DNA from 2 places in the Virgibacillus sp. CM-4 genome. Region 2 is predicted to be linked to the other one. Evidence: riboswitches for the same ligand, from Rfam matches in the RefSeq annotation. Region 2 holds a riboswitch; the other holds the start of a gene.
The links. Region 2 has a riboswitch for preQ1 ahead of queC (7-cyano-7-deazaguanine synthase QueC). Riboswitches for the same ligand answer to the same signal wherever they lie in the genome.
Positions count from the first base shown of each region.

Region 1 (16,446 bases), on a different contig from region 2:
TCATGATCCGTGCGAATTCCAGCAGTCATATATACATCTAACTGTTTTCCAAAAAGCCCTGCTGCATGACCATCAATTTTCTTCCCTCGATTTTTAGCAGTAACTAATTTATCAATCATATCTTTGTCGGCATTTTCCACCCCAGGGAAATTCATTACTTCAGCTAAGCCAAGTACATGATCATAATCATATAGAGGAAGCAGCTCCTCTGATGTAACGGTTGCACCTGCATGTTCAAACGGTGTTGCTGGCACACAGGATGGCAGCATAAAATAATAATCAAATGGCAAATCAAGTACACTTTTCAGCATATATTCAATGCCTTTAACTCCTGCCACATTCGCTATTTCATGCGGATCACAAATCATTGTAGTTACCCCATGAACGAGTTGAACCTTAGCAAATTCACTGGGAGTTACCATAGAAGACTCAATGTGAACATGTCCATCAATAAACGCTGGTGATATATAACGATGATTTGCATCAATTACTTTTTTTCCTTCGTATTCACCTATACCTACAATATAGCCATCCTTTATTGCTAGATCGCCTTCCATGATCTCTGAGCTAAAAACATTGACGATTTTTCCATTTTTTATCACAATATCAGCAAGCTCCCGCCCAGAAGATACCTGAATTTTATTAATAAATGTTTTATCACTCATTCCTTCAGCCTCCAATCATTTCATTCTTTGCCTTTTTCTCAATTATGTTTACATAAACGTCTACTCACGAATAAATGTATTTATTTTAGCATGTCATTCTTTTCAATCAACAGTAGTGTGATATTTTCTAGCAAATATTTTACTTACTATAACATACAATTTATTTCTTATGTTTACTCATTTGCTTTACGAGCGATTACATGGTATATTCATAAATAAGATTGATTATTCTAACATCAAAAGGAGTGAAGGTGATCCATGTTTTTATCTGTTCTGCTTCAACTTGTTTGTGCTTAAGAATGGGAGAAGTCTGTCCATTTTTAACAAGCCTATGCAAGTTACAAGCAGCGGATTAACACCTGAACTCATAAAATATGGATGGCAGATTTATGTCAACATCTAATTGGTGGAGCAGGGCGTTGCGCTCTGCTCTTTTTATACCTTAAAAAGGTAAAAGGTGTTTGCTCTCCTTGTACTTGTAGGCAAAAGGACGATTTTCGGGTTAAAGGAGAGAATAAAGATGAGTATTTTAGACGTTCACCATGTATCCCATGCTTTTGGTGATAAAGTTGTTTTACGTGATCTTTCATTTCGTTTGTTAAAAGGCGAACATATCGGACTTGTCGGTGCAAATGGTGCTGGAAAATCGACACTTTTTCAAATCCTATCTGGAAAGCTCGTACCAGATGAAGGGGAAATAACCTGGCATCCTAAGGCACGAATTGGAACATTAGATCAACATATTCAATTAAGTCAAGGAAAGACGATACTGGAATTTCTTCAAGGGGCTTTTCATGATTTATTTGATACCGAAAACGAAATGATGATATTAACCGAAAAAATGCGTACATCCACAGAAGATCTTGAACAATTATTACATCACTACAGTCAATTACAAGCAAAACTGGACCGCCATGATTTTTATCGTATCCCAGCAAAAATTGAAGAAGTGGCTGCAGGACTTGGAATTACGCAATTAGGCTTAGATACAGATGTAAGTAAATTAAGTGGTGGGCAAAGGACAAAACTATTACTGGCAAAACTACTATTACAGCAGCCAGATGTATTATTACTTGATGAACCGACGAACTATCTAGATGTTTCACATATTGACTGGTTGACTTTATATCTAACCGACTATCCAAATGCATTCATCTTAATTACACACAATACGACTTTTATGAATCATGTGGTGCAAATTATTTATCATTTGGAACATAAGAAGGTAACTAAATATACCGGTAATTATGAACAATTTTTAGAAGCCTATGATTTACGAAGAAGACAAATACACTTGGAATACCAGAAGCAACAGGAAGAAATTACAAAACTTGAAACGTATATTCGAAAAAATAAAGCTCGAGCTTCTACTGCCAAGCAAGCAAAAAGTCGCGAGAAAAAGTTGCATAAAATCAAGCGAATAGAAAAACCTACAATGAACCCAAAGCCGACCTTCTCTTTTTCCGTTACAAATCAACCAGACAATATTGTCTTCCAAGCGGAAAGCCTGGATATTGGATATGATCAACCGTTATTTAGCAACGTCAACTTACAGTTAAGGCGTGGTGATAAAATTGCCTTAATAGGACATAATGGTATTGGCAAAACAACCACCTTAAAAACATTACTGGGTGAAATCCCGGAACTAAATGGCTGTATAAGCATCGGCGATTGTGTTATACCTGCATTTTTCGAGCAAGAAATGGGGGTTGCTGCCAAACATACAGCATTAGAAGAGGTTTGGGGTAATTATCCAAATTTAACTCAAAAACAAGTAAGACAGACTTTGGCACGATGCGGATTAAAAACAGAGCATATCTTTCAATCGTTAGCTTCGCTTAGCGGAGGGGAGCAAACAAAAGTTCGTTTATGTAAGCTTATGCTTGCTAAAAGCAACATCCTTATTCTAGATGAGCCCACCAACCATTTGGATGTGGAAACAAAAAATGCGCTTAAAAAAGCACTGCAAGACTATACTGGAACATTACTTCTTGTATCACATGAGGCAACATTTTATCAGGACTGGGTCACAAACGTATGGAATATGGAAAAATGGCAGTAACCAATTTCTTTTTTCAAGGCAGCAATCATTGATATCAAGATTGCTGTCTTTTTTATAGCTATTTATCTATGGTATGTGACGATATCTGATAACAAACCTACAAAATTACACACACCTAGTTCTCTTCTTTAAATATTTTAATCGCTTCATATTGGAATCCAAGGTAGCGGTAATTTTGATTAATATACATTTCTCTGGGCGTACCTTCGCCATCTGCCACTAGAATGATTGTTTTATTAGGAAATTGATCCATAACAAATTGCTGTAATCTAGTAGCAATCCCCTTTCTACGATATTCCTCAAGAACGAATAAGCTGTCAATTTCTGCAGTATCCTTGTCGAGAATTACATCTACAGAACCTGCAATATTTCCCTGGAAATAAGACAAAATCTGCATGACATTTTCCGATTGAAATTGTTGTCGATATTCATATGGCTTTGCTTCGGCAAACGCTTTCCCGTATGAGATATCTTGTTGATATTGTAATTGTAAGTATGTATCAAAATTAGCTGCTGTTACTAACTCAATAGCTATATCCATATTTTTCTCGATGCGAGGAAACTGGTCGGGTTGAATCGAGAACAATTCCAAATAACTATACGCGTAATTATTCTGTAAAAAATGATGAATTAATTCTTCTGTTGGCTTCCTATTCTCTGGAAACGTGAATTTGACATGATATTGATGCTGCTGCAAATGAAAATTGTACAAATAAGTAGCTGCTTCTTTAAAAGCAGTTAACGTTGGCATGTTTTGAAATTTCAAATAATTACTATCAAATTTTATTAACATTTCGGGATAATGATAATGTACATATAAATCCGACTGGTATACGATTTCACCTGCTGTATATATGTTCTCAAAGCTCAATCTATTCATATTTTTTCTCCTAACAGCTCTATGTTAAAATGAACGCAATATCTATTATACAGAAAATCTTGTTGTTTGTGCTCATTACACGATAAAATAAAATCCCTCGCTATAAAAGCAAGGGATAAAAAAGCTCCACCTTTATTCCGTACCCGTCGCTCTTACAGCACCGGATTCTTTCTGGACATTAACTTCATAGGTTAATGTCCATCCAGTAAAACCATATAGTAAAGTCAGTAATGGGGATAATAAACAAAAGAATGCAAATGGAAGATACTCCAGTGTAGACACACCTAAAACAGTTGTAATAAATACACCACAAACACTCCAAGGTACCAATGGATTAATAACCGTTCCAGCATCTTCTGCTACACGAGATAGGTTCTTTTTAGCAAGACCGGCCTTTTCATATTGCGATCGATAAGTCTCCCCTGTTAGGAGAATGGATAAATATTGTTCTCCTATTAATACATTCAATCCTACTGCAGTTAGTGCCGAAACCATGATAACTGAAAATACCTTATGTAATAAATGTTCAATTGCAGCCAACAATCTAGGGATGATTCCGAGTGTAAACATCAAGCCACCCATGCTTAATGCAAGCAGTACTAAGCCAATGGTAAATAACATTCCATTAATACCACCTCGTGTTAATAAAGCATCTATCGCTTCAACCCCTGTTTCCGAAACAAACCCACCCATTAAAACCCCGAATAAACGTTCAAGTGAAGGAATATGATGGAATAAAGACAGTAGGATCGCTGTTAGAGAGCCTGCAGCTAACGTTAACATCGCTGGGGCTTTTTTTATTGAAAGTACAAGCAGTACTGCAAGCGGAAAAAATCCATTATACCAATGTACTAATCTAGTATCTAATAGACCATTTTGAAAATCGATCATTTTGCCAAAATTAGCATCTGTAAGCGTTGGAGAAATAATGCCAAAGATGATTAACGTAAGAATGAAGGCGGGAACCGTCGTACCCATCATATTTTTTATATGATCAAATAAGTCCACCTTTAGTGTTGCCGATGCCATATTAGTTGTGTCAGACAATGGTGACATCTTATCTCCAAAAAAAGCCCCAGACACAATAGCTCCTGCAGTTATCGCTAAGGAAACATCGACAGCTTCCGATATACCAATAAAAGCCACACCAACCGTCGCAATAGTAGTTAAGGAACTGCCCACAACAATTCCAATCAGTGAGGTTATAATAAATACGACCGCGAAATAGAAGCTAGGGGTAACTAACTGAAGCCCTCCATAAATAAGCGTTGGGATTGTTCCACCCAACATCCACGAAGCAATTAATACACCAATCAGAAAAAAAATAAAGACAGCGCCCATCCCGGATGTTGCTCCTTCGATAATTCCAGCTTCCAACGCTTTATATGAAATCCCCTTAGTGAGACCATATGTGCACAAGAGTAATAATGAGATCACTAGCGGCACATGAGGAGCAGCTTCAAAAAATATAATACTCGTACTGATAATGCCCACAATAGCTAAAGTAATAATGACAGCTTCCAATAAAGATGGTGTTTGAACAGCTTTAATACGATACATATAACTACCCCTTTTTTTGTTTTATTCACGTTAAAACAAGATCATGTGGGTTCTATCGTTAGTTGAATACATGTCCAAACGTGGCAAAAGAATCTGAGCAATATCTATTTGTTTGCTAAGTCTAACGGTTTATTCTTTGGCTTTATGTGAATAGCTTTATCGGTTAATCCTTCAATTGCTTCTAAGATAGTTTCATTAAAGCTAGGATGAGGATAAAGCGGGAATGACAAATCTTCATCCCTTCCTACTAATTCTAATGCCGTGACCCCTGTACTTATTAGCTCAATTGCACCTGCTCCTATTGTATGGAAACCTAATAGAAGGTCAGAATCAGCATCTTTAATAACCTTTGCTATCCCATCTGTTTGATTCGATATCGTTGCATAACTATTCGCAACGTATCCAAACTGGCTTGTTTTCACATGATATCCTTGCTGTTCTGCTGCTTGTTCGGTTAAACCTACGACTGCAATTGGAGGAATGCTATGAACAACTGTTGGAATCATTGTTAAGTCAACCTCACTTGATAACCCGGCGGCAATTTCAGCCGCTACTTTCCCTTGTTTCATAGCTTTAACAGCTGAAGCGACTCCATCGGTTACGTCACCGATAGCGAATACGGAAGGAATGGTAGTTTTCATTTCTTGATTAATGGCTATAAAACCTGCTTCTGACAGTTGAATTCCGACTTGGTCAATGCCTAAAGAATCAATGTTTGGCTGATGGTTTGTTTCTACATAAAGATGCGTTCCTGCAAGTGTTAATTGATTATCATGCTTGGTAAGTTGTAGAAGAATGCGATCTCCCCTCGGAGTCACTTGTTTCAATTGATATTCACGGTAAACATGTATTTTCTCTTTCTTTAAAATTCGCTTTAATTCTCGATTGATCGCATGATCAAATGGAAAATCGGCTCGATTATTCAAAACAATCGACACCTTTGATCCCATTTTCCGATAGCTAAAAGCTGCTTCTAATGCGATATAATCCGTTCCATAAACCACCAGTTCTTCCGGGACCTCATTTAAATTAAATATGGTCTGTTCTGTCATGATACGAGGGTTGCCCATGAGGGAGTTAGGCAAAATTGGTGATCTGCCGGTTGAAATAATTGCTTGTTTAAACTCAAACAGTTCAAAACGATGCTCCATTTCTACACCAATTCGATGTTCATTAATAAAATTGGCCCTACCATGAATCACTTCAATTTTGTTGGTTTTACATAGGTTTTCTACACCTGCTCGTAATTGTTGCATCGTTTGTTCTTTATAGGAGACCAATTGATGGATTTGGAAAGACAGGTTCTCTGCTGAAATACCAAATGATGAAAGATGCTTTACTTCATCTAAATGCTTAGCGGCATTTGCAAATACTTTAGAAGGAACACATCCTTTATTTAGACATACCCCACCTAGATGCTCTTGCTCGATCATAGTAACTTGTAAACCTAACCTTGCAGCGCGAATTGCTGCATGATAGCCCCCAGGCCCACCGCCAATAATAATTAATTCCCGTTGTTCTGCAAATTCGCCCACAACCATTTACATCAACTCCAATAATAACTTCGCCGGATTTTCAATCAGTTCTTTAAAGCGATTGGTAAAAGCAATGGATTGCGCCCCATCAATTACACGATGATCAAAAGATAAGGAGACATTCATTATCGATCGTATGTTAATTTCATCGTCTTTCATAACGACTGGCATCTTCCTTGTTTTATGAAAAGTCATAATTCCGGTTTGGGGATGATTAATAATGGGTGTTGCACCAGTACCTCCAAGTGGACCTACATTATTAACAGTAAATGTACCTTGGACGCGGGCTTCCGATGCAAGTTGACCACTATTTGCTTTCGCAGCAACGGCTTTCATTTGTTGATCAATGGTACGAATCGATTTTTGATTTACATCCGGAACAACGGGTACCATTAAACCATTTTCTGTATTCGTTGCAATTCCAATATGATAATCCGTTAGTAATTGGATGACCTCAGCTTCTTCATCAAGTCTTGCATTAAAAAGCTTATATTCTTTTAAACAAACAACGATTGCTTTTACAAAAAAGGCAGCAAGGGAAACCGTATCTTTCGATTCCTTCAAGGCATTACTAGCCTCGATTAAATACGTAACATCTACTTCATCATAATGGGTAATATGCGGGATCGTTTGCAACGAATAGCTCATCTTTTGCGCTATTTGTTTACGAATTCCAGTAAATGGAATAACTTCACCTTGCTTATCTACCTGTTTCTTTTCGATTGTTTTTTCAACCTCTATGTCATCTGAAGGTGCAGATTGATTTGCAAAGCGATACACATCTTCATCTATAACGCGTCCAGAAGGGCCAGTTCCCTTTATTTCCTCTATATCAACGTCTAGCTCTCTAGCAATCTTCCTCGTATAAGGCGCAGCTAAAATGCGGTTATATTGATTGAACGAAGCAGCAGGGAATGCTTCTTCTATGAGAGGTTTCGTATCATCAACCATTATTTCTGTTGTTTGTTCCTGATTATTAGAATTAATTTGTTTATCATTAGCTATCTCCATTATTACTGTACCGACTATTACAACGTCCCCTGGTTCATATAGAATAGATGTAATCTTACCAGCGGATGGGGCAGGTATCTCTGCTACCATCTTATCTGTTTGTAGCTCGACCAAAGGCTGATCGATAGATACTTCATCTCCTACCTCGACAAAATAATGTATAATTTCTCCTTCTGTCATACCTTCGCCTATATCGCTAAATTTGATCTGAACCATAATATCACCTCCTAAAATTCATACACCTTTAGAATCGCCTGCTCTATTCTGTCTGTTGTTGGTAAATAATCATTTTCTAAGGCAAAGAGTGGTACGGGAACATCAAATCCTGTCACTTTCTCAATCGGTGCTTTTAAATAAAGGAAGGAGGTCTCATTAATGATCGATATGATTTCACTACCAATTCCTCCAGTTTCATGACCTTCATGAATAATAACCACTCTTCCCGTTTTTTGTACGGAATTAGCAATAATCTCTTTATCCAGTGGGTATAAGCTACGCAAGTCGATGACATCACATGAAATAGCTTGCTGCTTCATGTTTTCAGCTGCTTCCAACGCAATTGGCATCATTGCTCCCCAAGCGAAAATGCTCACATCTCCTCCTTGAGCAACCATTGTTCCTTTGCCAAGTTCAATATGATATTCCTCCACCGGTACCTCGTAGCGCTTACCGCGATACAGCCGCATTGGTTCTAAAAATAGAACTGGATCCGGGTCTTCTACTGCTGCGAGCAATAATCCCTTCGCATCATATGCAGTAGACGGACATACCACCTTTATCCCAGGCATATGGGCGAAAAATGCCTCTACGCTATCCGAGTGTATCTCCGGAGAACGTACCCCAGCACCATATGGAGCCCGGATTACCATCGGCATATGATAATGACCTAACGTACGTGTTCGTGTTCGTGTCACATGTGTTGCAATTTGCTCAAAAGCTGGATAGATAAACCCTAAAAATTGAATTTCTACAATTGGTTTTAGTCCATTTAAGGCCATCCCTACAGCCGTGCCAACAAAACCGGCTTCGCTCAAGGGTGTATCCATTACACGCTGTTCACCAAATTTTGTCTGTAGTCCATCAGTAGCCCGAAACACCCCACCATTTTTGCCAATATCTTCACCTAGTAAGAGTGTTCGCTTATCTTTTTCCAGTACTGTCTTTAGCCCATCATTAATCGCTTGTATCATATTGAATGAATTTGTTTTTACTTTTTCCCCTGTTTTGGCTAATTCCTTTGACATAACCATACTAGCCCCGTCCTCCTCTAGAAATAATCTGTTGTCTCTGTTTCGCAATCGTCCATGTTGGTTTTTCAAAAACATAATCAAACATATCCGAGACTACGGGTTTTTGATAGTTTTCCATTCGACTTATTGCATTGTCCAGTTCTTCTCCTATTTCTTCAGATAGGGAGGACTGCCATGCAGAATCCCAAATATGACGCCCCTTCATATGCTTTTCAATACGAATTAACGGGTCAACCACTTCACTTTTTTGGTTGATTTCATCTTGGTTACGATATTTAGATGGATCGTCAGCAGTTGTATGTGCACCAAATCTCATTGTTACTGCTTCAATTAATGTAGGACCTTCCCCTCTTTTCGCTTTATCTAGCGCTTGCTGTACAGCGATATATACAGCCAATACATCCATTCCATCTACTCGAATACCGGGGATTCCATATGCTTCCGCTTTTTGGGCAATTGTTTCCGAATTCATTTGTTTTTCAACCGGAAGCGAAATAGCATATCCATTATTTTGATTAAAGAAAACAACTGGAGCTTTAAAAACACTAGCTATATTTAATCCTTCATGGAAGTCCCCTTCTGAGGTTGCTCCATCCCCGAAATAAGCGATTGTCGCATTTTTACTTCCTTTATACGTTTCGGCCATTGCTGCACCAGTAGCATGAGGCAAATGAGTAGCAATTGGTATTGAAGCAGGCATGATATGCTTTTTCCTTGATGGAAGACACCCCTCTATCCGACCATTCCAATGTAATAGCATCATGTCTAGATCTGCGCCAAAGGCTAGAGACGCACCATGGTCCCGATATGTAGGAAACATCCAATCCTCTTCTCCCAAAGCAAGTGCACTACCTACTTGGGCTGCCTCCTGACCTGCAAATGGTACGTATGTTCCAATTCTTCCTTGTCGTTGTAAAGCTACCCCCTTCTGGTCGTACGTACGAATACGTAACATATGGTAATATAATGATTTTACTTTGGCTTCATTTAATTCTTTTTCATACGTTTGATCCTGCCATTTCCCGTCTTTACCCATAACTTGAAATAATGGATATTTCTCTTTCATCTATATCCCACCTTTTTCTACTTTTATATTCCCTTCATTATAAGAAGGTAATTGGTTTCCTTTCTAACTGGCTAGATATTGAAACGTTTCCTCCAATGCTTGCTGCTCTGACTTTCTCTTGAATTATGTGCTTAGGTAAGATAGCTTGCCTAACTTCTCCTTCACCTATCCTTCCATTATCATTCTCTACAATCAGTTCAGTTGTTACCATTCGCTTTGTTATCTCTGATACCGCAGCCGTCAATTTAACGTTCGTCCCTAACGCGGATGGTGCTATGTGATTTAAGGCAACTGCTGCACCCATAGCTTCTTCATTTTCTTCTAAGTATGGAAGAATGCACTGTCTAGATACCCATTCCATGTGATAAACCATTGACGCAGTGGAATAAACTGGATGCACAACTTCTCCTCCAAATTGAGCAAACATTTCTCTAGTTACTTCTACCGTAATTGTCTTTGTATCTCCAATACACAGCCCTTCCTTCATTGACTATCACTCTTTCCTAAGCAAATAATGTATGCGCTTTCAATATGATTTAATCTTTATCCGGTTGCTTTCGAAACGTACGTATCTAAATTTTTAGTATATTTTGTATGTTACAATATCTTATAACTATAGTCAACTGCATACAGTTAACTATAATATAAGAATGGCATAATTGTTAAGGAATATAAACAAAGAAACATTTCGAACAACTACAGCTCTTGAATATCCTTAAAAGTCACCTGCTCGCGCTTTAGCTTTACATGAAAAAATCCAGATAACGTTGCCTATCTGGATTGAGCTTTTTCTATATGCATGAGTACACCGTCTAGTCCTTTTTTAATATGTTGTTTCATCAATTCATTTGCTTCTGCTTCATTTCTCTTAAATAGCAGCTCAGCAAGTCGTTCATGTTCACTTACAAAAGAAGGATAAAATTCACCCTTTACCATGCTTATTCGCATATAATGAATTTTTGTACGAATTACTTCTAACAATTCTTTTAATTGTTTATTTTTGGATGCATGAATGATGATATCGTGAAATTCTTGATCCAGCTTCCCTAATTCAATTGTCTTCTGCTGCTCATATGCTTGGTATGTAGCTTGTAAATTATTGGTTAGCTGCTCTTTCTCTACTTCCGTGATATGGTAAATGGCAAGGCTAATAGCTAAAGCTTCCAAGCTCTCTCGGCACTGAAAAATATCCACTACATCTTGAACGGTAGGTGTGTAAACGCGAACATAGCCTTCATTATAAGTAAGTAAACCATCTTGAATAAGCATTCGAATAGCTTCTCTTACTGGTCCTCTGCTGATGCCTAGCTTACTAGCTGCTTTTGCCTCAACAATACGTTCAGAAGGTTTATACTCCCCTTCCAAGATTTCTTCTTTCAGAATATGATAAGCCTGTAAATGTAATGATTCAGGTTTAATAATACGTGTCATAATAACCTCCAATCAGAAAGCTAGTTCTTTATTCTCATTCTTTTCTGAATATATAGGTTATATTATATCAAAATCTCAATGGCTTTGTTTATGAAATTTTAAAAACTGTAATGAAAGGAAAAACTTTATTTAAAGAAAGAGGATCGCTAACTTTGTGGGGCACACTATCGAGAAGAGTCTTTTTCAGCCATAGGCAAAGAGCGAAGAAGCACAGAGCGTGACACTCCCTGCAGCAAAACGGACAGTTCCAGACCCCACCGTGTGTTTTTTCCACGAGGAGGCTTGAGCGTTGTCCGCGGGAAGGGGAAGATCTGTGCTCCTAAAGGCAAATAAAATACGAGTTGCTCTACCAGCTGAGGGACATCAACAAATTATGCCACTCTATTCATTTCTTTCTTCATATGATCATCCGCATATGCCTTACCGTATTTTTTCATTGAATAATTGTACAAGATCACCCCTAAGATGGCCCACACCCCAACAATAACCCATTCATATGGCCATATCAAAGCCGACGGCATACCAGGCATATACAGTATCATAACACCAAAAGACATCACGGCAGCGACCCAACCAAACGTGGTTCCAAAAGGTAGTTTAAACGGTCGAGCCATGGTAGGTGCTTTTTTCCTTAATAAAATATATGATATAGCTACCATTAGCCATGCTACGACTAAGCCTAATCCACCAGCATCCACTAGCCAAACTAAGGCGGGACGTCCTAATAAAGGTGCAGCAGTGGAGAGAATAGCAATTAATAAAATTGCTTTATGTGGGGTTTTATATTTTGGATGTATGTCGCCAAGTGATTTCGGCAGCATCCCAGCTTTGGCAAGGGCATAGATTGCTCGGCTGCCTCCAACATAAAAACCGATCCAACTTGTCAATATACCACCAATCCCACCTAGCACAAGGAAATTCCCCATTAGTTGGCTGCCGCCGAACGCCTTTGCCATTGCATCTGCCGTGACTAAACTAGACGCATTAAGTTCTGCAGGACTTAATATCCGAGAAACTCCAAAGATAATTGCAATATACCAAATCACTGCCAGAATAACAGAAAATATTAATAACTGCCCAATCTTCTTTTGTGGTAGATTAATCTCCTCAGCTGCTTGTGGAATAACATCAAAACCTACAAACATAAATGGTGTCATGATAACAACCGTCAATATACCAGCAAGCCCTGTTTCTAGCAAGGGCTGCATGTTCTCCATTTTTCCTCCGAATGTACTCCCGGTAATTAACATAAGGCCAGCTACTAAAATGATTAATGTTAATATAAATGAAATAACTGTAGTCAGCTTAATCCCCCGGTAGTTAATCCAAGCAACTAGGATGGAACCAATAATACCTACACCTGCCCAGGTGAGCGTAACATCCCAGCCCGCAATGGTATATAAATAACCTTGACTATAATTAGGTATAACATATTCAAATACAGTTGGAAGAGCAACAGCTTCAAAGGCTACAACAGATACATAACCAAGGATAATTGACCATGTAGCAATAAAAGAAGCCACTCTCCCCATCGCCTTATATGTATACACATGTTCTCCACCAGCCAAGGGAAGCGCTGAAGCTAACTCCGAATAGGTTAATCCTACAAAAACGACAAGTAGGCCGCCAATAACAAATGCCAAAATAGCTCCTATTGATCCAGCTTCTGTAATCCATAATCCAGATGTAACCACCCATCCCCAGCCGATCATAGCTCCAAATGCTAGTGCTAGCACATCTTTATTACCTAGAATTTTTAATAACTTATCAGATTCATTCATAAAAACCCTCCAGATCATGTGTTTTTATATTAACAAACTATTCCGAAATATCATGATAAAAATTCTTTCTTTTACGATGTTACTTATGATATACATCAAATAAATTGGGTTCTGATCCAACCAACGTAAAGAAAACAGCGTTCAATCCTTCAGGTGCAAGTGAGCAAGTGAAGCAATCTTTTCAGCCAATGTTATTGCTGGTTCATGACACAATGTGGAGAAGGGAGCTAAAGGCCAATTATTCCATTTGCAGTACTGCCGTTTCTGCCAATTCTTCTATTATAAGACCAATATTTAGATTCCAAAGGGAAGAAACAGCGTCCCATAGATGCCGCTGCCTTCTTGCAAAATCACTTTTGTCCCATTAGCTTGCTGCTCATGAATGGATGATATTGGTTGAAAAAATGCTTCTTATCTAATTCGAATAAATTGCTCCCAGTAATACCTCCTTTTTATACAAAAAACCAGTCATATAGACAGAAATCACCTAAGGTAGATCTATCAATATAACTGGTTTTGATCTAACGGAGCGCTTTACTTATCAGTAAAGTCAATTAGATTCAGCAGTTAATTTTTATATAACTTGAGTTTACCGAAAATTCAATAAACACGCAAGCCTTCCTGGTGTACTTCTTGCTTTCTCGCCCACTTTACTAATAGATAAGCGAAAGGGGTATCAATAATAGCAATAATTAATTTAAATACATATTGTGTAATAACCATACCAATCAATACATTAAAAGGTACAACTCCCCAAAATGCAATCACAATAAAAATGGAAGTATCTATGAGTTGGCTGGTCATCGTTGAAATATTATTTCGCAACCAAAGTTTTTTCTCCCCATGATTCGCTTTCAACCTATGAAATATAGTAACATCTAGATGTTGACTGGCAAGGTAGGATAGAAGACTTGCAATCATTACTCGAAAGCTACCCCCAAGGATCTGTTCAAATTCTTCCTGCAGGCCAAATGCTGGAGCAGCAGGTAAGTGAACCACAATGAAAATAAATAACATCCCAATCAATTGTGTTATAAACCCTGCTTGAACCGTTTTTCTAGCGGTTTCCTTCCCATAAACCTCCCCAATAACATCTGTTAGCAAATAGGTAATGACATAAACTACTGCAGCACCTGGCAAAATAAATTCGCCAATTTGAAATAGCTTCACTGCTAATATATTTGATAAAAGTAAAAGCCCCACAAACAAAGCATTTAAGTAAACAAACATCGTATTTCATCCTCTTCTGAAGTAGAGGAACATAGCTAACCCTCATAAACTTAACGATTATCTATTTTCTCTGGATACATATCATGATTCAGCAGACGATGCTCTGCCATTTGTTCGAACTTGGTACCAGGTTTTCCATAATTACAATATGGATCAATGGAAATACCCCCGCGTGGTGTGAATTTTCCCCAAACTTCGATATAACGTGGCTCCATAAGATGAATAAGATCATTCATAATTATATTCATACTGTCCTCATGAAAATCGCCATGGTTACGAAAACTAAAAAGATAGAGCTTTAGCGATTTACTTTCCACCATTTTCTGATCAGGAATATAACTAATATAGACTGTCCCAAAATCAGGTTGTCCTGTTTTCGGACACAATGTTGTGAATTCAGGACAGTTGAATTTTACAATATAATTACGATTTGGATGTTTATTGTCAAATACCTCCAATACTTCGGGGGTATAATCAAAAGCGTAGTTCGTCCCCTGACTTCCCAATAACGTTACGCCATGCAACTCATCATTACTTCTTCCAGACACAAGTAAAACCTCCTCTTCCATGTTTACTGCCCCCTTCGAGCTCACACAGCTCAAGCTCCTCCTAAAGCAAACTTTTTCATCGAATGTAACCCAACGTATGAAGGAAAACTTAAGGGGGGGATCCTGAATTAGACAGTTGTCACATATGTTTATTCTTTCATATAAGAAAGCCATGGCCCAAGGCACATGGCTTTTTATCGCATCAGTTGTCCTTAGTTTTTTATAGAGGGTTATAGCTAAGAACCTCTCCAATTTTATATGGATCCGAATATCCATTTTCTCGCCTAATTATATATATCGAGTAAAAGGATGTCAATCACATCTTTACTAAACTCATTGCTGCACAGCATTTTTAGGGTAATATAATTTTTTAGCAAGTAATGTTTGAAATACTAGAAATATCCCGCTGACCGTCCAATATAACGGCAAAGCTGCTGGGGTATTAAATGAAATGAACCCAATCATCACAGGTGAAAGAAGTCCCATAATGGCCATTTGTTTCTTTTGTTTTTCATCCATACCAATCATTGAAACACGTGACTGAATAAAATATATCGCAGCTGCAATAAATGGCAAAATGAGATCAACTTCGCCTAGATTAAACCATAAGAATGAGTGGGTCGCGATTTCCGGTGAGTTTCTAATTGCATAATAAAAAGCGATAATCACCGGAAATTGAATAAGCATTGGCAAACATCCCATAGAGGTTAACGGGTTGAATTGATGCTCTTGATAAAGCTGCATCATTTCTTGTTGCATATTGGTTTTGGACTCTTGATCTGTTTTCCCTTTATATTTTTCTGTAATAGCGTCCATATCAGGCTTCATTTCATTCATTTTCTCTTTCATCTTAGCGCCGCTTTTTGTTTGTTTTAATGATAAAGGCATTAAGAGCAAACGAATAAGCACCGTTATTAAAATAATGGATAGACCATAATCCCCTCCAAATAACACAGCTACATATTTCATGAGCCCGGAGAATGGATTGTCAAAATGAAATAATCCACTATCTGCTTGGCACCCCGTTAAAAAAAAGATTAGAATGATACCGACAATGGCATATTTTTTAAGAAAAGTGAGTATAAATTGACCTTGCATTGTTTTCCTCCTCGTTGTAATAAATCTTTAAAAAACGAGAAGGACTGCTGGTCTGTATCATCGTCTGGTGAAGCGATACGCTTCGTCTTTTTAACTAACCATTGCAAGATTTCTGCACATTCTCCTAGCAGTTCCTGCATTGGCAATAATCTTACCCGCTGATTATGATATTCCCTCGTTAATACATTGTTATTTTCCATTATACTTCTAGCATCGATAGCTAGAAATTGATATGTCGTGACAATCGTCAATAATAGACTTAAATACAGTGATAGCGGAGATACATCATTAAAAAGTTCATTTAACAACTCAATCGTCATTTATACTCA
Region 1 covers NZ_AUQA01000003.1:101,065-117,510, reverse strand. The annotation lists gene ade (adenine deaminase) at 1-665, opposite strand, end outside; gene M948_RS31745 (ABC-F family ATP-binding cassette domain-containing protein) at 1,186-2,727, shown strand; gene M948_RS31740 (GNAT family N-acetyltransferase) at 2,843-3,607, opposite strand; gene nhaC (Na+/H+ antiporter NhaC) at 3,740-5,167, opposite strand; gene lpdA (dihydrolipoyl dehydrogenase) at 5,272-6,708, opposite strand; gene M948_RS31725 (dihydrolipoamide acetyltransferase family protein) at 6,709-7,929, opposite strand; gene M948_RS31720 (alpha-ketoacid dehydrogenase subunit beta) at 7,941-8,963, opposite strand; gene pdhA (pyruvate dehydrogenase (acetyl-transferring) E1 component subunit alpha) at 8,965-10,029, opposite strand; gene M948_RS31710 (thioesterase family protein) at 10,067-10,516, opposite strand; gene M948_RS31705 (GntR family transcriptional regulator) at 10,801-11,460, opposite strand; gene M948_RS31700 (APC family permease) at 11,832-13,241, opposite strand; gene M948_RS31695 (queuosine precursor transporter) at 13,842-14,471, opposite strand; gene queF (preQ(1) synthase) at 14,522-15,040, opposite strand; PreQ1 riboswitch class I at 15,226-15,272, opposite strand; gene yidC (membrane protein insertase YidC) at 15,353-16,117, opposite strand; gene M948_RS43190 (hypothetical protein) at 16,057-16,437, opposite strand.
Region 1: linked by a shared signal. The riboswitch ahead of queF (preQ(1) synthase) and the one ahead of queC (7-cyano-7-deazaguanine synthase QueC) in region 2 are both predicted to bind preQ1.

Region 2 (16,446 bases):
GAATCCACATGGAAATTCAAAGGCGACCTTGGAATCATACAAAAAACGGTGAACTTGAAAATAATTATTACGGAATGGCAGAAACCAACAAAAGTAACCTTTGACTTAAAAGGATTGAGTGAAAACTTTGACGGAGAAGGGTATTTTAAAGCAGAGGCACTAGCTGAATCAACAACAAAAATTACAGGAAATCTTTCCATTACTGCAGGTGGGCTGATGGCTAAAATGATTAATCCTGTCCTTAAATCCTTTGTTCCTAAAACAGCCAAGGAATTAACAGAAGCCATCGCTGAAGAGATCACTAAAATCGAAGCAACTAATTAATTGTAAAATAAAAACGGATTTCGTTTGCGGTTTCGAAATCCGTTTTTATATACTTATTTTTTGTCTTTGTGAACATAGTGTCGCATATGACCACTAATTCCTGATAACGCTATTTTGGCAGGATCTGCTTCAATTTCAAGCTCGACAGTTGAGCCATCTGCTGGCAAGGTGTCTTCAAAAACTGTTTCATAAGCATCCACCGATAATTCTGTTCGAGAAGCAAGCAATTCTTCATGATCGTAAGTATTTAAATACTTACGATAACCAGGCTGTAGTACTCCTGTAAAGAATTCTCCAACAGCACCAGACCCATAACTAAATAAGCCGATTCTTGCACCGTCCTGTAACTCTTCCTGCTGTTCTAGTAATGATAGAAGGCTTAAGTATAAAGAACCTGTATAAATATTACCAACTTGCTTATTGTACGTTTTACTAGCTTCTAAATTGGCCACTAATCTTTCCTTATCTTCTTCCGTTCCTTGTTCATAGATCGCACGTAACGCTTTTTGACCCATTTTCGTATAAGGAAGATGGAAACAAATAGCTGTAAAATCTTCTAAACCGAACCCTGATTGTACTTTATAATCTTCCCATACACTCTCAAAGAAAGAAATATACTTTTCATTTGAAAGCTTGCCATCGACCATTGCTGTATCTGAGTAGACAGGGCGCCAGAAGTCCATAATATCGGCTGTTAAATAAGCACTTTTATCTTCTAAAGCTAGAATACGTGGGTCTGCACTAATAACCATTGCAACTGCACCTGCTCCTTGCGTTGCTTCTCCACCAGAGTTCAATCCATACCTTGCAATATCCGCACCTAAAACAAGCACTTTGCTTTTTGGATGTAAAGCAATATGACCCTTCGCCATTTGAATTCCAGCAGTAGCACCATAACATGCTTGCTTCACCTCAATTGTTCTCGCTTTTGGGTTCAGCCCTAATAGATCATGGATATATACCCCAGCTGATTTTGAATAATCAATACCAGATTCTGTACCAAAAATGACAAAGTCAATGTCTTCCTTATCTTTATCGTCTAATATATTTAAAGCAGCATTCGCTGCGAGTGAGACTGCATCCTGTGTAATCGGAGCGATTGCCATTTTCTCTTGTCCAATACCAATCGTATACTTTGCTGGATCAACATCTCTAGCGACTGCTAACTTATTCATATCTAAAAATAAATGTGGTGCATAAAATCCTATTTTGTCTATACCAATCTTCAATGTTCTGCTCCTTTACTACCATAGTTAGAATTCCTAAAAGTATCGCTTTCCTACCATTAGTGATTTTATTCACAATTAATTCTTTTTACATACCAATATATTAAATGATAATATAATCTACTTCTAAACACAATCATCGTGTGTTAACGACTTAAAAAAACCCAGCTCTGTAAAGAAACAGTCTGGGCTCTTCTTGTATTAATTTATCCCTATACTCCACGCTTATTTCCCCAAAGAAATGTATGTAACTGTGGAAGCACTCGGACATCCTTTAGAATAGTGCTAACCATTACTTGGTCAATCAGCTCCTCGTATTTTTGCAGTAAATATAACGACAATGCTTGATCATTATCCATCGTAATTTCATCATTTCCCACCTGAAGATATAAGCTTACATCTGGATAGCGTTGATGGATATTTTCTGCGTATCCTAAATCATCTTCATTAAAGATGACTACTTTCAAACTGCATTTTCCACGTTGCTTTTGTTTCAATGAATCAATAATAAAATCAAGGGTTTGATAATTTGTTTTCATCCCTGAACTTGGAGGTTTTGGAGAAAGTGTTAGATCATCAATCTTTGTAAACCATGTCTGCCATCTACTCCCTTGTGTTTCGAGCGCTACCTCCAGATCGTGATCATGCAGGATATCAATCAGTTGATCGATTTGGGGGAGTAATCCAGGATTCCCACCTGAGATCGTCACATGACCAAATTGATCAGCACCTTTTTCCCTTAAATCTTGCATAATCTCTTCTGCTTCCATCATTTGAATGTGATGTTTTTCTGTACCATCCCAAGTAAATTTTGAATCACACCATGAGCAGGAATAATCACAACCAGCAGTTCGGACAAACATGGTTTTTCTACCAATAACCATTCCTTCCCCCTGAATCGTCGGCCCAAAAACTTCAATTACTGGTATTTTCACTTACCTATCCCCTTTCTTTGGACGATATACACAATAACTGGACGGTGTTTCTCGTATATATACTTGGATACAGCGGGGGGAATGGGATAATGTATCTAAGTATTCCTGCACAAGTTCATAAATCGTCCGTGCCACAATCTCAGTAGTTGGAAAAGCATTGGGATTATGATCGGAAAAAGCAACATCCTGATTCATGACAACATGATCAAAACGTTTATGAATAAGATTTTTTATTTGTTTAAAATCTACTAAAAACCCTGTATGATTGAGTTCTTCACCAACAATAGTAATATTTGTAAAATACGTATGCCCATGCATCGATTGACATTTTCCAGCGTCTTGATGGGGAATATAATGGGCCGCAGCAAAATGAAAGTCTTTATTGATTTCATATGTATAGTTATGGTTTATGAAAGGATAGATTTGTTGGATCATTACGTTCTCACCTTTTTTCGATTTGCTTCATACTTTTCTAAACCAGTTTGACGTAATTGACAAGCAGGACACTCCCCACATCCACTACCTCTTAATCCGTTATAACAAGTCAATGTATTATTTTTCACAAACGAAAAAGCTCCTAATTGATCACTTAATTCCCATACTCCTGCTTTATCCAGCCACATAAGCGGAGTATGGATAACGAATTGATCATCCATTGCTAAATTTAATGTCACATTTAAGGACTTGGTAAATATATCTCGGCAGTCAGGATAACCACTAAAATCTGTTTCACACACCCCTGTTACCACATGCTTTGCATTAATTTGCTTAGCTAATATTGCTGCAAAAGATAGAAACAGCAGGTTTCTTCCGGGGACAAATGTAGATGGCAAGCCATCATCTCCTTCAGTAATCGCTATGTCTTTACGAGTTAATGCATTTGGAGCTAACTGATTTAATAGATTCATATCCAGTTCATGATGCGTTACTTTTAATTGATCGCAAATGTTTTTCGCAACATGTAATTCTTCTAGATGCCGTTGTCCATATTGAAATGTTACTGCCTCCACATGTTCAAACTCACGCAATGCCCAGAACAAACAGGTAGTACTATCCTGACCACCACTGAATACAACGACTGCTTTTTGGTTGTTCATCGACTCTTCTCCTCCCTTTTTACAACAAAGAAGAGCGTTCGTTACTAAAATTTCCATCAAAAAAACAACACTAAGAAGGTGTGTTGTTTTGATCTCCTTAGTTTTTTATAGAGGGATGGAATTTCGAACCTCTCCTGCTATTTTACAGAATTCTTATTTTTACTTGTTATCATTAGTTTACCATAAATTGGCTAAAACCTATACCTCTTTTTCTTTTACACGATCAATATGTTCAATTGCCATTTTAACGTTTTTGAATGTTTTCATATCTTTAAACGTATCTTGAATGGATACCGTTTTTATCGCCATATCTGGGCGAATGCCTGCTACTAATAGCTGCTTCCCCATAAGTGATATAAATTGATGAATTTTTAAAAAGCGTGAAACGGTATACGTATCCACTTCATACAATCCAGATAAATCCATAATCAAATATTCTTCATTCGATTGCTCCAAATAAGCAGATAATGAAGTCATCAAAGCTTCTAATCGATGGTCGCTCATATTGCCAATAAGCGGCAAAATAGAAACATCATCCCTTATTGGAACAATTGGAGTAGAAATCTTTTCAATTTCTACCAAGCTTTCTTGAAGCAGGCGTTCCTTTTGTTTTTCATCTGTAACATCTTTTTGCACTCCAACAAAATAGAGTTTTTGATCTTCTTCTATCCACATCGGATCAATGGATAATTCGTTCCAGAAACCCGTACCATCTTTTTTATAATTGTATAATTGCACAGAAATCGATTCGTTAGCATCGACAGCTTCGCAAATTTGATTCACACGCTTTTTATTGGTCTCTTCCCCCTGCAAAAACCTGCAATTCTTTCCAATCACTTCTTCTTCATTATAGCCTGTTAGCTCTAAAAAACCTTTATTAGCGATAATAATCGGATTATCTTCAATAGAAGGATCTGTAATTATTAAACCGACCTCTGTATAATTCAATGCCTTCTCCAATAAATATAATCTTTCCTTATTATTTTTCACAGTCATTCCATCCTTTTTCTTATGTTACATATAACATTCAATTGCTCATTTCTATCATTATACAATCCCTGTTTGATAAATCATATGATAAGGCTTAATTATATCCCTTAACTTGCTAATCTATTCTGTTCGATCCGTCTATTTTATCGATCTCGATACGTTTTTAATTCTGCAATTGCCTACTCGACTCCTTTATTTATATACTCTACCATAAAAATTCTGCTAGAATATAATGTTCCCTATTATCAATTGGTTACAGTTATTTCCAATTAAAATAATTGATCTTCTGCTATATAAAAAAGAGCCTGTAAAAAGGCTCCTATTATATAAGGAATTATTTCATCAAACTTGGTAAGATCGTTACCAACGGTGGAAATAGGATTAATAAACAAATGCAGATAATCATTCCAATAATCATCGGTACTGTTCCCCGGAATATGGTTTGTACTGGAATATTTGTTGCAACGCCTTTGATTACAAAAATGCTAATCCCAAGCGGTGGTGTTAAAGAACCAATATTAATTGCCATCACCATAATAATTCCAAACCAAACACCATTAAAACCAAGTTCCATAATGATTGGATAAATTATTGGAAGCGTTAAAACAATTAAGGAAAGACCTTCAATGAAGCAACCTAGTAAAAATAAAGCAATCAATATAAATACAAGTATGATATATGCATGGAGATCTAGCCCACCTACAAAACTGGTAAGCATGACTGGCAACCTACTAATTGTTAAAAATTGACTAAATAGAGTAGCACCGATTAGAATTAGAAAAATATAAGCAGTCAACCTTACTGATTCATTAAACGATTGCTTTAACTTATCCCAGTCTAAACGCCTAGACAATAGTGCAAAAATAATTGCACCAACTGCTCCAACCCCGGCTGCTTCAGTTGGAGTGAATACCCCTAAATATATCCCGCCAATACTTATAAAAAATAACCCCATAAATGGCCAAACATTTTTTAATGTATGTAGCTTCTCACTAATAGTCGCCTGCTCTGTTCTAGCTGGTGCCAAATTAGGATTCCGTCGAACAAGAATGGCAATAATGATCATAAATATAATAACTTGAAAAATTCCTGGAATAATACCCGCAATTAATAATGCCCCAATGGGTTCTCTTGTTTGTATTCCATATAATATTAAGATAACACTTGGGGGAATTAAAATACCTAATGTACCCCCAGCTGCAACACAAGCAGTGGAAAGGCTTGGTTTATATTTATATTTATCCATTTCTGGTAAGGTTATTTTAGAAACTGTTGCAGTTGTTGCATTAAGGGAACCGGAAATAGAAGAAAATATAGCTGCAGTACCAATTGTAGCCATCGCCAATCCTCCTCGAAAATGACCAATCCAGCTATCTACCGCTCGATATAAGTCCTTACCTAACCCTGTGTACGACAGAATCATCCCCATTAGTATAAATAATGGAATAACACTTAATGAATACGAACTTGCTGTATCAAAAGGAGTTCTACCTAGTTGAGCAAACGCTACATCCCATCCCCTGATTAAGGTTGTACCTACTAAGCCTACGAATAACAAAGAAATACCAACTGGAACTTTTAGTAAAAATAAGATCAATAATAGTACAATCCCAATAAAACCAATCATTTCAGGACTCATTTTGATGAACCACCTTTTGCAAGTAGTAAATGGAATGCAGGATTGCAATGAATGCAAAGAGAATGGAACCAATAACTGCTAATATAGCAATTGGATAAAGTGGGATACTTAAATCCCCCGTTACTGTATTAGCATGAAAAAGTCGTATCGCATAATGACAAGTACTCCAAGAAACAAGTACCATTAAAACAGCGATTAATAAATGAATAATCGATTCAACTATCCACTGGATACGCTGAGAAAACCGCTCAACAACAAAGTCAATAGTAATATGTTCTTCTTTGACATGTGTATATGCTAAGCTTAGAAAGATAACTACAGATAGACCTAACTCTGTAAAATCTACAGTGCCCGTTACTGGAGTTTTAAAGAGCCATCTCCCAAGCACATCTAACGTAATCATCACTGCCATGAATAATAAGATAATCTGAGCAAAAACATGCAACATCTTACTTAATCGCTGTATTATTCTTTCCACACCATTCACCTCTCCCGCTACTTCACTTCATCCTTTAATGCTTTCGCCCGCTGATAGATTTTTTCACCTGGTAACCCTTTCGATTCCATCTCTTCTATCCATGATTGTACAAGTGAATTTAGCGCCTGCCTCCATGGCACTAATTGTTGTTCACTAAGTTCAATTACTTTTGCGCCATTTTCAACTGCTAATTTCCTTCCTTTTTGACCATCTACGTCAAAAACACGTCCACTCTTAATAGCAGTATTTATATCTGTCGATTCATTAATAAGCTCCTTTTCTGAATCTGTGAAACGCTGATATGTATCTTTGTTCATAACAGTAAAAAATGGCGTAGCTGAAAAGTTTCCAATTGTAATATAGGATGCTATTTCATGCAAATTATAATTGTAAAGCGCTTCCAAAGGCACCATTGCTCCATCAATAACCCCTCTTTCCAGTGATTCATATACGTCTCCCATCGGCATAGAAATGGGTACGGCTCCTAAAGCCTCCAATATATCATTAGCCAATGGTGATGGAGAGCGAACACGTAATCCTTTTAAATCGTCTGGTGATTCAATTTGATGGTCTTTCATAATTAACTGGGCAGGTTCAGCAGTAAATAAATATAACGGTATCGTATCATCATGTTCTGCCTGTATACTTGGAAATTCTTCATATAGATTGGCTATGACTTCTGAACCATGCGCAGCTGATTCTGCAAGAAATGGTAACTCCATAACAGAGACTAATGGAAATCTCCCAGGAGAATACCCATGTACACTTAATGCAATATCTGCCTCCCCTGTAACAGCCATATCATACTGTGAACCGGCATTACCTAGAGCATTGGATGGATACAGTTCAAACGTAATCTCCCCATTTGACTTCTGCTTCCAATCATTCCCAATCTGTTGGAATACTTGTGTTTGAATCGGATGATTCCCCGGTAAGAAGTGAGAAATAATTAAATTATGTGAAGAACCAGTAGAGGCTATACCTCTAGAACAAGCAGAAAGGACAACTAAGAGAAGTACACTAATTAAACAACTCATCATCTTTCGATACATATTTTCTCCCCCTAAGGAATGGAGTGTAGTAATCCACCATATGTTAACGCTTACATTTATTATAAAATTATATATGATTTCATATATGATGTCAATTAATCATAGCTTAATGTTGTTATTTAAAGAAAAAAGCACCTATAAACAGGATATAAGTGCTTTTTTTGTGCTGCATCTAGTTAAACACTTTTTCTTGATGTTTGTCCGGATTAATCCATGTATCCGATGTCCAGCCTGTAAGATCATAATCACTTAATGCTTGTTCTACAAATGCTTTATATTTAGCTGTCTGTCCTGAATTATCAGCCATTTTCAACGCATCTAAGCGAATACCTTCATGATTACCAGCATAATTAATTTCATATAGTTCATTCCTGCCTCCAAATTCAGTACCAATTGCATCCCATATTAATTTCAAGACCTTAACACGTTCCTCAGCACTTACTCCACCAGAACCTTTATAATAATGGTCGAGATACGGACGTAATTCCAGGTTTTGGAAATCTTTTGCACTGGAAGGAAGCTGGATCAGCCCTCCAGCTACTACTTGCTCAAATATTTGCTTAATCTTTGGCCAAACACTAGGAGCGAATGTCCGGTAAGCTGTTGCATAAGTAGCATTAGGTAAGACCACCCCATTTGGACCAGTTTCGGGATTTGCTGCCATAGCTTCCGAAATCGCCCAGAACATATTACGATAAGAGATAACTTCACCTATATTCGCTTGAACGCCTCTAAACTTATTTGTACCTGCCATTTCAGTCGCCTTCAAAAGTAACCCTACCATGAAATCCAATTTTACCGCGAAGCGTGTACATCCTTGAAAAGTATAACGATTGAGCCATCCAGTTTTAGGTCGGAATCCATTCGCAATGTCAACATTGTTATATGTTAGTACGTCTTCCCATGGTATAAATACATTATCCAGCACAATTACTGCATCATTTTCATCAAACCTGCTAGATAAAGGATAGTCAAAAGGTGTCCCCATTATTGCTGCCGTTTCCTCATAGGATTGGCGACTAATCACTTTTAACCCCGGTGCATTCATTGGTACAAAAAAGATTAATGCGTGACTCTTATCCCCTTCCCCTAAATCTTGAGGAGAATAATTAGCCACAAAATTATAATGCGTTAATGCTGCTGACGTTCCAACCATTTTGGCGCCGCTAACAATAACACCATCATCCCGCTCTTCTACTGCACGAACAAATACCTCCTTATTCTTGTGAAGTGGTTGATCCCGATCCAGTTGTGGATTAACTATAGTATGATTACAAAATGGAATTTCTTGCTGAGCTTTTTTATACCATCTTCTTGCATTATCCTCAAAACCTTTATAAAAACAAGCATATGGACCCAATGATGCGGTAAACGCTGCCTTATAATCTGGGGTTCTCCCCATGAAGCCATAACTTAATTTTGTCCATTCCGCCATTGCATCCCTTGCCCCTAGCAATTCTTCAGAACTAGTAGAAGCTTTAAAAAATTTATGTGTACGGAACCCAAATTCAGATTTTGTCGTCAGAATAGCTTCCTTTGCCGGATCATGTAATGCGTCATACAGTTTTGCAATTGATCGAGCTGCATTTCGATAGGCCGGGTGTGTAGTTACATCGTCTACCTTCTCTCCATTTAAATAAATAGCACGACCATCTTTCAAACTATCTAAATATTGCTTGCCATCCATCATATGATACTACCTCCAATTTTTGAAATGCTCGTTTATCGAATTTTCAAGTAATTTTCTTGTAGATTTAGGATAGCAAATCGTATTTGTTCCAGCTACGACAATGGTTGTTGGTGAATAATCTGCTAACTGACAATCATTGTTTTATTCAAATGATAATTCGCTTTTAGCAAGCAACACTTCTAATGTAAGTAATAATTGATGACTTACTGCAGGATCTCTTAATTGTTCACCAAGTATTTCCTCTAATTGTTTAACACGATATCTTAATCCGCTCATAGATAAAGCCAGTTCTTTCATTGATTTCTCTAAATTGCCGCCATACGATAAAAATACATATAACGTTTTTAATAGTTCCTTATACCTGTCTTTATCTTGATATAATGGACCAAGTAAATGTTTCGCTTTTTGTTTAATCGCATCCTTGTTTTTTGAATGGATTAGCATTCCAACAACACTTAGATCTTCAAATAACATAACCGATTTCGATCGAGTAGCCATTGATAAGGCTGTTAATGCTTCATGATAATGATCGTTTGCTAACTTTACATCCAGACCTATTGTACTTATTCCGAATGTAAACATGCGATTAGAAAAATGTTCATGTAAATTATCCTTCAGATGTGAACATAGGGTGCATACTTCACTAGCAGACGACTGTATTTGTATTAATAAAATAATTGTGGAAGAACGCTGTCCAATTAACATGTTTGACCGAGTCTTAAAGTAATTCAAAACATGTTCCATCACTTGCTCATGAAATACTAACTCATTCCTTGAATGATTCTTCGTGTGTTCGTAATTAATTGCCACTATAAAATAGTTTTGGTCCAAATCAACTTGCAGATAACTGCCTCGTTTAATCATTTCTTTTTTGGATGCGATGCTCCCGTCAATAATTTGATCTAAAAAATGACCCTTCATTCGTTCCATTGCTTCAAATGTAGTCTTTTCATTTAACATATATAAAGAGCAAACCGTTGCTGTACGCTCTAATATCATTTGATCCACTTTTGTAGGCTGTTCATTTTCTCCATATACAAAAGTACAAGAACCAATATATTTTTTCTTAAGCATTATTGGGCTTGTTAAAAACTGACAACCATTATAAGAAACACGCCTTATTTTAAACCAATCTTGCGCTTCTTCTTGTTGTAAAGCCTCCAAAAAAGTTTGATAATGTTGAAGCGAATTTATCAAACCAAATCCAGCATGCGCAATCAGATTGTGCTTCGTATTATCAATCATAATTGGTAATTGGGTTTTCTGATGGACTAATTCTGCAATGGACGGTATATCTTCGCCCTCTACTAATTTTTCCGTTAATTGTTGATGAACAATAAACGTCTTCGCCAGATTATTGCGTTCTTCTAATAGTTTCTCATAGGTGATCGCCAGTTCCTCGACAATTGGATTGTCTTCGTAGTATTTTAATTCCTCTACAATGTCATCTTTCCACTCCGGAATTGTTTTTCCTACATAATAGCAATAACTTGACCCTGCAGCTTTACAACTCGTTTCTTTAAAAATGACCTTTCTCCTGCAAATCTCTGAATAATAACCACTAGCGTAACCAACAAGGGTATGACAAATAAATTCATTTGTGACACCAAATTGTCTTAGATGCTCTTCTGCTTCATATGAACCCGTCCATATTCCTTCAACATGGACAGCATTTATCTTTCCTGATGGATCGTAATCAATATTTAAATTGGTTCGCTGCACTTTTGTATATCCACGTATCATATGTAGTACCGGACCTTGCCTCAAAATTTGTTCTATAGAAGATAACCTTTGTTTTAATACCCTTTGTGCATCTAATTTCCCTAGGTTCCATCCATACCGAATCAGAAAACCTTTCATACGCTGCTCAGAGATATTTTCTTTTAAATCTTTCCGTAAAATGCCAAACACAGAGGAAGAAGTTAAAATAATTCGTTCCCCGTTTAAATAGATCCTTCCCTCCTTATCCGTCAAATCTTGAAAACTCGGTAAATTTGCAAAATCAAGCTTTCTCTCAGTATTTATCTTATCAATATGCTCCCTCACCCCTTATCGATAACGCTTTCATAAAAAGAAAAGAGCTGTCCTCAATGGCAGCTCTAGAAAAGCTGGATTTCCAATCCTTGATATAAGGATACAACAGTCGTTTCCTAGCTATTTAAATCCTTCGCTACGAATTTGGGTATTTTGATTGTTAAATGCTTCCTTTGTATTTAATTTATGTGTACGTGCTGCCTTCTCAATCAATTCAAAATCAGCATTTTTACTAAGTAAGTCAATGAGTTGTTGATGCTCTTGAATCGAAGCAAATGCTCGTTTAGGATGGAATGCAGAACCCGTTCTTCGAATCGAATCTAATTTTCTCCAAGATTTCCGAATCTCCTCAACCAAAAAAGTGTTTTCACATTGGGAATAGATTAATTCATGGAACTCCCGATTCAGTTGACCAAAAGATTGTAGATCAAATGCTTCAATTGCCTCCTTCATTTGTTGATTTTTAGTTGTCAGCTCTATGATTTTCACTTGTGAAAATTCATGTTGGCTGCTTAATGCTGTTGCATACCCTTCCATAACTGCTAATACAGAAATCGTATCTAAATACTCACTTTTATCAATCGGAGTAACTACCGGACCAATATTATTTTGATAATCAATTAAACCTTCTGCTTCTAACTGGCGTACGGCTTCACGTATTGGTATTGCACTCGTCGATAATTCTTTAACTAATTGATTAATTACAATTCGTTGTCCAGGTGCATAGTGCCCTTCAATAATTCGCGATTTCATGTAATCATAAGCTTTTTGTTTTTTAGTAATCGTTTTATTTTCCATAGTGGATTAATCATATACTATATCATATATGATGTCAAAGCATGTTATTTCCTTATTCTATTACGTTATCTTTCCGTCTCTGGATGCTAAACCATAGTAACAGCGACTATATCATTTTATACTATTCTTTATAACGCGGATGAATATTATTCCGTTTATACGTAGGTGATGTAAATTCATAGAGTTCCATAGACAATGCAAGATAACGATTTTGATAGATTATTGAAAAATGCTGTTCGATCGCCTTAAATAAGTTATCACATAAATCTTGTTTTTCTTCCTCCGACCTTCCTTTACCTAGTTTTAATGTCACATGAACAAAAGCATCATCTTCGGTGCCATCCGCTACAAGATAATCTGACAATTCAATGGCTCTAGAGCGTAATCCACCAATTGGAATAATATCTTGATGTTCCAATAATGTGTTATTTACTGTTCGTAGTAATTTAGGGATATCTGCTTCTTCTTTAAGATTATTCGTATATTCAATGATTAAATGCGGCACGTATGCTCCTCCTTTCGTCAATTCGTTTGGAATGTATTCTCTCCTACGATCGTATTAACAAGACGCCCAATCCCCTCTATCTCTGTTACCACTTCGTCGCCTATTTTCGTATCCACAGAACCTTTCGGTGTTCCAGTAAGAATAATATCCCCAGGATGTAAGGTCATAAATCCACTTAAGAATTCGATTAGCTCTGGAATTCCCAAAAGCATATCAGCAGTCGTCCCTTCCTGTGTTTTCTTTCCATTGACATATGTACGTAAGGTCAGATTCATGGGATCCTTCACATCCTCTTTATCAACAAACCACGGGCCGATTGGCGTACAACCATCACGATTTTTCACTCTTAAGTTTGGTCGATAGTAATTCTCTAAGTAATCACGTAATGCATAGTCATTTGCAATCGTGTAGCCTTTAACATAATCGTACGCGGCTTCTTTGCTTACTTGATTTGCTTCGCGCGCAATAATGACTGCTAATTCACATTCATAATGCATAAAAGTTACATCACTTGGGCGCATCGTTTGAGCATTGTGACCAATAAGCGTATTTGGTCCTTTGAAGAAAATAAGTGGTTCTTTTTGAGTTGCTGAAAAAGATAACTCTTTCGCATGATCAGCATAATTCAAACCCAGTGTAAAAATTGTCTTTGGTTCAACAGGCGGCAGCCATACAACCTCATCTTTGTTCACAAACCTGCCATCATTGAGTTGAATACCAGCTTCTGTCACAATTGCTTCTTGAGCTAGACCTTGGTAAGCAATTCGAGCATGCTTCATATTCTCCCTCCTATAAATGCTTTTTCAGAAATTACCTGATTTTCTAAAGTCCCTATTTTGTCGATTTCAATTTGTACCATATCATCTTCTCTAGCTAATGGTGCATTTTCAGGTACGCCTACTAATAATACATCCCCTTTTGTTAACGTCATAAATGCTGTCACATCAGCAATAAGTTCTTCGACAGATCGAATAAGGTTCTTTGTCGTGTTTTCTTGTTTCAATTCCCCATTAATTTTTACGCGAAGTTGCAAGTCATTAGGATTATTAATAGAATCACATGCTACTATCCAGGGACCAATTGGACAAAACCCGTCACGAGCTTTTTCTTTAATTGCTGGACGATAGACGCTATCATGAGGAATACTAACATCATTCACAATCGTATATCCTTCAACATAAGATAGAGCTTCTGATGTAGTTACTTTTGTTGCGGTTCTACCAATAACAACCCCTAATGCAGCACCTATTTCTAATTCGAATACACCCTCTGGAAGTGCAATGGTTGAACCAGCTGAAGCAAACGTATTTACAGGCTTGATATATAAAATTGGTGCCTTTGGAGGTGCTTGGTACGGCGGCTCATACATGGATTTTTCTAATTTCTGATAAGCGCCGCGATAGTTTAATAGCGTACCATAAACCGTTCCATTGACAGGAATGTCGTAGGAGATATCCTTTTTGACATATGTTTTTCCCGCAATTACAATGGTGTCATTTTCTAAGTCTACCCTCGCTTCTTTAAACGGATGTACGCCGGACTGCTTTAAATAAACGGTTTGCACAAACATCATCCCTTCTTAATTAGATCAGATCTAGGAAACAACTTAAGCAATACCCGAGATGACAACCTTGCCACAAAGGGATATTGCTTAAGGACTGCGATTGTACGGAAAAAGAAAGTTTACATTCTCCTATCAACGCGGATTTAAAGGAAGCAATAGGCTTGGGGAGACACCCAAAATGAGCCACCATTGTTTCGTTATTGGATGTTAGCCAAGTCAACGTAGTTATTATGCGGCATCTCCCCCTTATTTTAAGCATGTTGCACTAATTTACCGTATTCTAACAAAGTTTTACGTATTTCTTCTTGTAATGAATCCGATGGTAAATCCATTGGCAGACGTAATACTGGCTCAATTTTGCCCATCATTCCCAACGCTGCCTTTACTGGTGCGGGGTTCGTGTCTTTAAACAAGACATCATTTAGTTTCATTAATTCAAAATGCAGATCCTGAGCACGCTTCACATCCCCATTTTTCCATGCATCATGCATTTCAGCCACCTTCGCAGGTTCTACATTCGCTGTTGCACTAATGGACCCAGCCCCACCTATTGTCAACATGGGATAACAAAGTAATTCAATACCAGAATACAATAAAAAGTCTCTTCCACAGTGAAGCATCACTCGATTCACATGTTCAAAATCCTTATTTGATTCTTTTACTCCTACAACATTTGGACAATCTTCGTTTAATCTAGCCAATGTCTCAACTTCCATATTTAATGCTGTACGCCCTGGAATATTATATACAATGATTGGTATATCTACAGAATCTGCAACCTTCTTGAAATGTTTATACAACGCTTGCTGATTTGGTTTATTGTAATACGGAACGATCACCATCGCTGCATCTGCACCGATTTCTTGTGCCTTCCTTGTTAAATACATTGTTTCATCATGATTTGTCGAACCTGTACCCGGTGCAAAGGGTACTCTACCATTTATTGTTTTTTTCGCATTTTCCATAACTTTGACACGTTCTTCAACAGTCAATGAACTTGGTTCACCAGATGTTCCCGTAACTGAAATCGCGTGAGTGCCATTCTCTAACTGGTATTCTATCAGTTCGGATTGTTTCTCATAATCGATAGAAAAATCAGCTTGGAACGGTGTAATAACTGGTGTCACAGAACCTCTTAATCGTTGTTTAATTTCATCATATTGCTTATTCATTTGGACCATCCTTTCTTTTCAATAACTGAATTGTATTAAATTTATATCACAAATTGCGGTTTTCTTTTCTTTAATTTTGGTTCATGCTGCGGCAATTTTCTTCCTGTTTGTATATCTAATACTTCAGATGCTTCATCGAACCAACTATCTGGTGCTTCATGTCCCCAGAACGTTTGGCGCATTGGATCATCTAAATCCCATTTGATTGGTTTGAAGTCAGGATCACTCGTTAAATAGTCCCCATTGTACAATTCAATCCGGTGACCATCTGGATCTCGTAAGTATAAGAAAAAAGCATTTGATAAACCATGACGTCCTGGACCGCGTTCAATGTTCGGTCCGTAACCTAAAGCAGCAAGCACATCACAGCCATCGATTAGACTCATTGGATCTTTTAGCCAAAAACCGACATGATGAAGTCTCGGGCCGATCCCATTCATAAATGCTACATCATGAACAGATGGCTTACGGTGGAGCCAGGCAGCCCACACTTTCTCTTCTTCACCAACCGTATATTCTGAACATGCAAATCCTAAGTGTTTAATATAATAATCATAAGCTCGCTCTACATTTGGAACCATACAATTGAAGTGATCAATTCGTTGAACTTTTGCACCCTTGTATAAATCATAACGCTGCAATAGGCGATCAACAGTTTCCATTTCAGCGTAAAATTCTAACGGCAACCCCGAAATATCTTGAACTCGTAAAGCTCGCCCAACTGATCGTTGAGTCCCCTTTTCCAACCATTTGATATCATTTCCTTGGCTAATAAAAAACTTCTCAAGTTCATCAAGGTCCTGCTCAGAAATAACTTTGTAACTTATTGCCTCTACAGCAGGTTCTGGTTTCTTTTTTAACCAAAGACTATGGTGGTTATGTTCTTCCAGCCCTCGGAAAAAAATATTCTCCTCATCTGCTTCTGACTCAATAAACCCGAGT
Region 2 covers NZ_AUQA01000006.1:1,090,632-1,107,077, forward strand. The annotation lists gene M948_RS38720 (CoxG family protein) at 1-324, shown strand, start outside; gene M948_RS38725 (hydroxymethylglutaryl-CoA synthase) at 378-1,553, opposite strand; gene queE (7-carboxy-7-deazaguanine synthase QueE) at 1,763-2,485, opposite strand; gene queD (6-carboxytetrahydropterin synthase QueD) at 2,486-2,920, opposite strand; gene queC (7-cyano-7-deazaguanine synthase QueC) at 2,920-3,582, opposite strand; PreQ1 riboswitch class I at 3,674-3,720, opposite strand; gene M948_RS38745 (STAS domain-containing protein) at 3,781-4,572, opposite strand; gene M948_RS38750 (TRAP transporter large permease) at 4,907-6,211, opposite strand; gene M948_RS38755 (TRAP transporter small permease) at 6,201-6,689, opposite strand; gene M948_RS38760 (TRAP transporter substrate-binding protein) at 6,707-7,741, opposite strand; gene M948_RS38765 (4-hydroxyphenylacetate 3-hydroxylase family protein) at 7,914-9,431, opposite strand; gene M948_RS38770 (XylR N-terminal domain-containing protein) at 9,573-11,405, opposite strand; gene M948_RS38775 (GntR family transcriptional regulator) at 11,586-12,263, opposite strand; gene M948_RS38780 (5-carboxymethyl-2-hydroxymuconate Delta-isomerase) at 12,385-12,768, opposite strand; gene M948_RS38785 (fumarylacetoacetate hydrolase family protein) at 12,786-13,547, opposite strand; gene M948_RS38790 (fumarylacetoacetate hydrolase family protein) at 13,544-14,332, opposite strand; gene hpaI (2,4-dihydroxyhept-2-ene-1,7-dioic acid aldolase) at 14,584-15,504, opposite strand; gene hpaD (3,4-dihydroxyphenylacetate 2,3-dioxygenase) at 15,546-16,446, opposite strand, start outside.